2 regions of the Streptomyces sp. NPDC091416 genome follow, and region 1 is predicted to be linked to the other one. Evidence: predicted binding sites of a transcription regulator. Region 1 holds the regulator's gene; the other holds the start of a gene.
What was found. The regulator HspR, encoded in region 1, represses chaperone genes until heat shock. The targets are predictions, from matches to a motif close to TTGAGNNNNNNNNNCTCAA.
Positions count from the first base shown of each region.

Region 2: the regulator HspR is predicted to act here: its motif matches at 1,480-1,498, upstream of lon (endopeptidase La).

Region 1 is NZ_JBIVTU010000016.1:178,087-181,491, forward strand. Features, by position in the region: partial or broken gene ACIQMX_RS35800 (LuxR C-terminal-related transcriptional regulator) at 70-1,159, shown strand; gene ACIQMX_RS35805 (heat shock protein transcriptional repressor HspR) at 1,214-1,660, opposite strand; gene dnaJ (molecular chaperone DnaJ) at 1,662-2,858, opposite strand; gene grpE (nucleotide exchange factor GrpE) at 2,928-3,405, opposite strand, start outside.
Region 2 is NZ_JBIVTU010000001.1:227,263-230,667, reverse strand. Features, by position in the region: gene ACIQMX_RS00795 (nucleotidyltransferase) at 1-708, opposite strand, end outside; gene ACIQMX_RS00790 (cysteine hydrolase family protein) at 705-1,304, opposite strand; gene lon (endopeptidase La) at 1,521-3,405, shown strand, end outside.

The DNA.
Region 1 (3,405 bases):
CACACTGATCCGAGGGCTACGCTTCCACCACCGTCATCTTGATGCACTGCACAAAGTGGGGGGTCACGAATGGGCAGGGATGAGGACACACCGGCGCACGCGCACGGGGACCGCCACCTGTGCGACGCGGCAGTCACGGTGTACACCGAAGCCCTGCGCGCAGGACGAATACCCCGGACGGCACTGCGCCCCGCACCGTGCCTGCTCGAGTTGGCACTCGTGCACCCGGACCCCCAGGACAACGACTGGATCCGGCCGGTGCCGCCGTCCGCGGCCCTCGCCCACCTGCTGCAGCCCGTCATGCGGGAGATTCACGAGCGCGTCAGGCTCTCCGCCGCGCTCGCGGATTCGCTGGCTCCCCTGGCTTCTGTCGCCAGCACCGACCCCAACCTCGCCATCACCGTCCTCGAAGGCATCCCGCTCATCGAGACGGCCGTTCAGAACGCCCTGGACGGTGCGCAGGAAGAGATCCTCACCCTGCAGCCGGGAAGCAGCCGCCCGGCGGACCAGCTCAAGAGGGCGCTGGCACGCGCCCTGTCCACGGTGGACCGCGGCGCCACCCTGCGCCACATCTACCAGCACCCGGCGCGCTACAGCCCGACGCTCAAGACCTATCTGGCCGAGGTGCCACCCGGTCACATCGAGGTCCGCACCATCGAGCAGACCGTCGAGCGGCTCTTCATCTTCGACCGCACCGTGGCCTTCATCCCCCGCCAACCCCACGCGCGACGTGGCCCTGGAGATCCGTCACCCGGCGCTCGTCCGCTATCTGATCCAGGTGTACGAGGTCCTGTGGGCCCAGGCCACCCCACTCACCGAACCGCTCCAGCCGACCCCTGCGGGCGCCACCGTCACCGCGGTCCAGCTCAGCATCGCGCGCCTCCTCGTCGAAGGTCACATCGATCAGGTGGTGGCCCGCAAGCTCGGCATCAGCGTCCGCACCTGCCGCACCCACATCGCCAAACTCATGCAGACCTTCAACGCCACCAGCCGCACCCACCTCGGCGCCCTCCTCGTCCGCTCCGGCATCGCCGAGCCCGCGGCGTCCCGTACGGCTGAAGGGCCCGCGGCGTCCCGTACGGCTGAGGAGCCCGCGGCGCCACAGACAGCGGCCCCGCACACGGCAGAGGAGCCCGTCACCCCCGACGTTCCGGGGTGACGGGCTCCTGTCACGGGCTTCCCCAGAGGGATCTCCGCTGAGTCCTGCGGTCCTTCAGTCCTTCGGCCGCTTCGGCCGCCAGACCACCAACGCACTGGTCTGCTGCACGTCCTGATACGGCACCAGGTCGCGCCGGTACGAGGCGTGCACCTGGGCCTCGCGCTGCTGCATGGCCACCGCCGCCCCGTCCACGGCCGCCGAGAGCTCGGCGACGCGCTGCTGGAGCGCTGCGACCTGATTCTCCAGTTCGATGATGCGCTTGATGCCGGCCAGGTTGATGCCCTCGTCCTGCGACAGCTGCTGCACGGTGCGCAGCAGCTCGATGTCGCGGGCCGAGTAGCGCCGTCCGCGTCCGGCCGTACGGTCGGGCGAGACGAGGCCGAGGCGGTCGTACTGGCGCAGCGTCTGCGGATGGAGGCCCGAGAGCTGGGCCGCGATCGAGATCACGTACACCGGCGATTCATCGGTGAGTTCGTACGGATTGCGTCGTCGGCCGTCCACCTCAAGCTCCCTTCGCTGCCTGGAACAGCTCCGCCCGCGGGTCCTGGTCCGCGGTCGCCTTCCGGTAGGCCTCCAGCGCGTCCCGGGCGTCGGTGCCCAGGTCCGTGGGGACCGCCACCTCGACGGTGACCAGCAGGTCGCCGCGGGTGCCGTCCTTGCGGACCGCGCCCTTGCCCCGGGCCCGCATGGTACGCCCGCCCGGTGTGCCGGCCGGAAGCTTCAGGGTGACCGGCGGTCCGCCGAGCGTGGGGACCTTCACCTCGCCGCCGAGCGCCGCCTCCGTGAAGGTGACGGGCACGGTGACCGTGAGGTTGTCGCCCTTGCGCCCGAAGACCGGGTGGGCGTCGACGTGGACGACGACGTAGAGGTCGCCGGCCGGTCCGCCGCGCTCGCCCGGGGCGCCCTTGCCGCGCAGCCGGATCCGCTGGCCGTCGAGGACGCCCGCCGGGATCCTGACCTGCATGGTGCGGGACGACTTCGCCCGTCCGCTGCCCTTGCAGACCTCGCAGGGGTCCTGGGCGATGAGGCCCCGGCCCTTGCAGTCCACGCAGGGATCGGTGAGCGAGAACCCGCCGCCGCTGCCGCGCGAGACCTGGCCGGTGCCGACGCAGGTCGGGCAGACCCGGGGGGTGCCGTTCTTGTCGCCGGTGCCGGAGCAGGCCTTGCAGGGCGCCTGGCTGGACATCCGCAGCGGGACCGTGGCCCCGTCGACCGCCTCGGTGAAGCTGAGCGTCACCTCGGACTCGATGTCCTGGCCGCGGCGCGGCTGCACCCGGGTGCCGGCGCCGGCACCCGCGCCACCCCGGTTGAAGAGGCCGCCGAAGACATCTCCCAGGCCGCCGCCGCCGAACCCGCCGGCGCCGCCCTGCTGGCCCCCGCCCGGGGCACCTCCGAAGAGGTCCCCCAGGTCGAAGTTGAAGTTGCCCTGGGCGCCGCCGGGTCCGGCGCGGAAGCCACCGTTGCCGAAGAGGGCGCGCGCCTCGTCGTACTCCTTGCGCTTCTTGGCGTCGCCGAGGACGTCGTTCGCCTCGGAGATCTCCTTGAAGCGCCCTTCCGCCTTGTCGTCGCCCTTGTTGGCGTCCGGGTGGAACTCGCGGGCGAGCTTCCGGTACGCCTTCTTGATCTCGGCGTCGGTGGCGTCCTTCGGGACGCCGAGAACCTTGTAGTAGTCCTTCTCGACGAAGTCCTTCGTACTCATCGACGTCCCTCCTTCCGGACGCCCGGCCGGGTGGCCGGGTGGTGTGCTGCCAGGTGGTCGGACGGAATGTCAGACCTCCTCGCCGCCACCGCTCTCCTCGTCGTCTGCCTTCTCTTCCTTCGCCGCGGGGGTCGCCCCCGGCTGGGGTTCGGCCACCGCCACCCGCGCGGGGCGGATGGTGCGCTCGCCGATGCGATACCCGGGCTGCAGGATCGCCACGCAGGTCGTCTCCGTGACGTCCGGCGCGTACGAGTGCATCAGGGCCTCGTGGATCGTCGGGTCGAAGGGCTCGCCCTCCTTGCCGAACTGCTGCAGTCCGAGCTTGGCGACGACCGTCTCCAGCGATTCGGCCACCGACTTGAACCCGCCCACGAGCTCACCGTGCTCACGGGCCCGGCCGACGTCGTCGAGCACGGGCAGGAGCTCGGACAGGAGACCCGCGACGGCGATCTCCTTGACCGTGACCCGGTCCCGCTCCACGCGGCGGCGGTAGTTCTGGTACTCGGCCTGGAGCCGCTGGAGGTCGCCCGTGCGCTCGGAGAGCGCG
Region 2 (3,405 bases), on a different contig from region 1:
GCCCGTGCGCGCGGCCAGCCGCATCTGCTCCGCCCGTTCGGGGAGGTGCGGGTGGTAGCGGGCGAAGAGCTCGGCCGACTCCGCCAGATCGCTGGTCCAGCCGCCCCACTGGGGCATGACCAGGGTGAAGCCCGTACGCACGATCCGGCGTGCGACCCCCCGCGTCAGGGTGCGCCGCGCGGCGTCCGTGGTGGCCTCGGCGGCCCGTTCGCGCCAGCGGGGGAGCGCCAGGCACAGATCTCCGTTGGTCTCGCGGGCGAGCAGCGAGGTCGGCCGGTAGCGCGGCAGCCGGGTGGCGAGGTCCTCGCCGAGCAGGGGCGTGCACAGGCAGGCGACGAAGAAGCCCAAGTCATGACGTTCGAGGGTGCTGAGCAGCGTGTTCGTGTCGGAGAGCAGGATGCCGACGCCGTCGATCTCGTCGAACGCCGCGTCCAGGGCTCCCTCCACGGCATCGGCGTCGGCGCGGTCCGCCCCGGTCGGCTTGTCGCGCAGGGCGAGCAGCAGGTCCAGGTCGGAGACCCCGGGCACGGCCGTGCCGCGCGGGATGCTGCCGTAGATGTAGGCGCCGTCCAGCCGCGCGGGACCGAAGACCTCGGCGATCCGGGTACGGGCCGCGGCCACGACCGGTGCGAACGCGGGCCGTACCCGGCCCGGCGACCCCTCCCGTGCGATCGTGCCGTCCTGGTTCAGCCCTCGGACGCCGGTCATGAGGACATCCCGCTCTGCGGGCCCGGGCTCGGGGATGCGAACGTCACGCCCTCGGCTCGCGCCGTGACGTCGGCGTCCGCGCTGATCGCCCAGGCCGCGACCCGCGAGACCACGGCCGCCGGGACCGCCTCGCTGATGCCGGGGGCGGCCGGGATGTCCTGCGTGGCGTGCGCGTCGTGGGGGAGGACGACCCGGTAACCCAGGGCCAGCGCCGTGCGGGCCGTCGCCTGGACGCACATCTCCGACATGACGCCGCAGACGGCGAGAGAGCCGACGCCCGCCGTGCCGAGGACGGAGCCCAGGGACGTCTCCGCGAAGCCGTCGTCCCGCGTCTTGCGGATCACGAACTCCTTGGGTCCCGTCTCGACCGGCAGGTGGAGCGCCCAGCCGGGGGTGTGCGGCTCGTCGCCCGAGCCCGGGGCGCCGTCGTTCTGCAGATGCACGACGAGCGCGCCGCTCCGGCGTGCGCGGGCGATCAGGTCCGCCGTCCGTTCCAGGAGTGCGGCCGCGCCGGGCACGGCCCGGTCGCCGGTCACCCCGGCCTTCTGGACGTCGACGACGAGCAGGGCCTGGGAAGGGAACGCGGCATCGGTCATGGGGTCATCCTGTCCGGTGGCCTCTTCGTGCTCCACGGGATATCGCACGGACCCGGTCCTGGGGCGGAAGGACTAAGGGGCCCGGGGCCGGTGTTGCACCAAGGCGCGGCACGGCAGTCGTGCGCGATCGCTCACAGCGAACGCACTCCCGGGAACATTGCGCGGCTCAGGAGCATTGAGTCTGCATAGCTCAACTTGACTGCCGAAGGGGAGATCATGGCTACTGAGTCCAATGCGGTCACACCGCTCACGCTGCCTGTGCTGCCGCTCGACGACGAGGTCGTGCTGCCCGGAATGGTGGTACCTCTCGACCTGTCCGACAGCGAGGTCCGGGCCGCGGTGGAGGCCGCACAGGCCGCGGCCCGCGAAGGTGGCCGCAAGCCCGAGGTGCTGCTCGTTCCGCGTATCGACGGGACCTACACCGGGATCGGTGTCATCGGGACCGTCGAGCAGGTCGGACGGCTCTCGGACGGCGACCCCGGCGCCCTCATCCGCGGGCGTGGACGCGTACGCATCGGGGCCGGGACCAGCGGGCCCGGCGCCGCGCTCTGGGTGGAGGGGACCCGGGTCGACGGCACCGTCCCCGAGCCGCTCCCCGGAGCCGTCGCCGAACTGGTCAAGGAGTACAAGGCCCTCGCCACCAGCTGGCTGAAGACGCGCGGCGCCTGGCAGGTCGTGGACCGGGTCCAGCAGATCGAGGACGTCTCCGCGCTCGCCGACAACTCCGGCTACTCCCCCTTCCTGACCACCGCACAGAAGGTGCAGCTCCTGGAGACCGCCGACCCGGTCGCCCGGCTGAAGCTCGCCATCCAGTGGCTCGGCGAACACCTCGCCGAGCAGGACGTCGCCGAGTCCATCGCCAAGGACGTCCAGGAGGGCGTCGACAAGCAGCAGCGCGAGTTCCTGCTGCGGCGCCAGCTCGACGCCGTGCGCAAGGAGCTCTCCGAGCTCAACGGCGACCCGGAGGACGAGTCCGACGACTACCGGGCACGTGTCGAGGCCGCCGACCTGCCCGAGCACGTCCGCGAGGCCGCGCTCAAGGAGGTCGACAAGCTGGAGCGTGCCTCCGACCAGAGCCCCGAAGGCCCCTGGATCAGGACCTGGCTCGACACCGTCCTCGAACTCCCGTGGACCGAGCGGACCGAGGACGCGTACGACATCAAGGGCGCCCAGGAGATCCTCGACGCCGAACACGCGGGTCTGCAGGACGTGAAGGAGCGCATCACCGAGTACCTCGCGGTGCGCAAGCGGCGTGCCGACCGCGGGCTGGGTGTGGTCGGAGGCCGGCGCGGCGGTGCCGTACTGGCCCTGGTCGGGCCGCCCGGGGTCGGGAAGACCTCGCTCGGCGAGTCCGTGGCGCACGCCATGGGGCGCAAGTTCGTCCGCGTCGCCCTCGGCGGTGTCCGGGACGAGGCGGAGATCCGCGGCCACCGGCGTACGTACGTCGGCGCGCTGCCCGGCCGTATCGTCCGCGCCATCAAGGAGGCCGGCTCGATGAACCCGGTCGTCCTGCTCGACGAGATCGACAAGGTCGGCTCCGACTTCCGGGGCGACCCGGCCGCGGCCCTCCTCGAAGTCCTCGACCCGGCGCAGAACCACACCTTCCGCGACCACTACCTGGAGGTCGAACTCGACCTCAGCGACGTCGTCTTCCTGGCCACGGCGAATGTGCTCGAAGCCATTCCGGAAGCGCTGCTCGACCGGATGGAACTGGTCCGGCTCGACGGCTACACCGAGGACGAGAAGGTCGTCATCGCCCGCGACCACCTGCTCCCGCGCCAGCTGGAGCGGGCCGGTCTGGAGGAGGACGAGGTCGCGCTCGACGAGTCGGCGCTGCGGAAGCTGGCCGGCGAGTACACGAGGGAGGCCGGCGTCCGGAACCTGGAGCGGGCCGTCGCCCGGCTGCTGCGCAAGGTCGCGGCCCAGCACGAACTGGGCGACCGCGAGCTTCCGTTCACGGTGACCGGCGAGGACCTGCGCGCTCTCATCGGCCGGCCGCACCACGTCCCCGAGTCCGCCCAGGACCCGGCCGGGCGCCGCACCGCGGTGCCCGGCGTGGCCACCGGGCTCGCGGTGACCGGGGCGGGCGGTGACGTGCTCT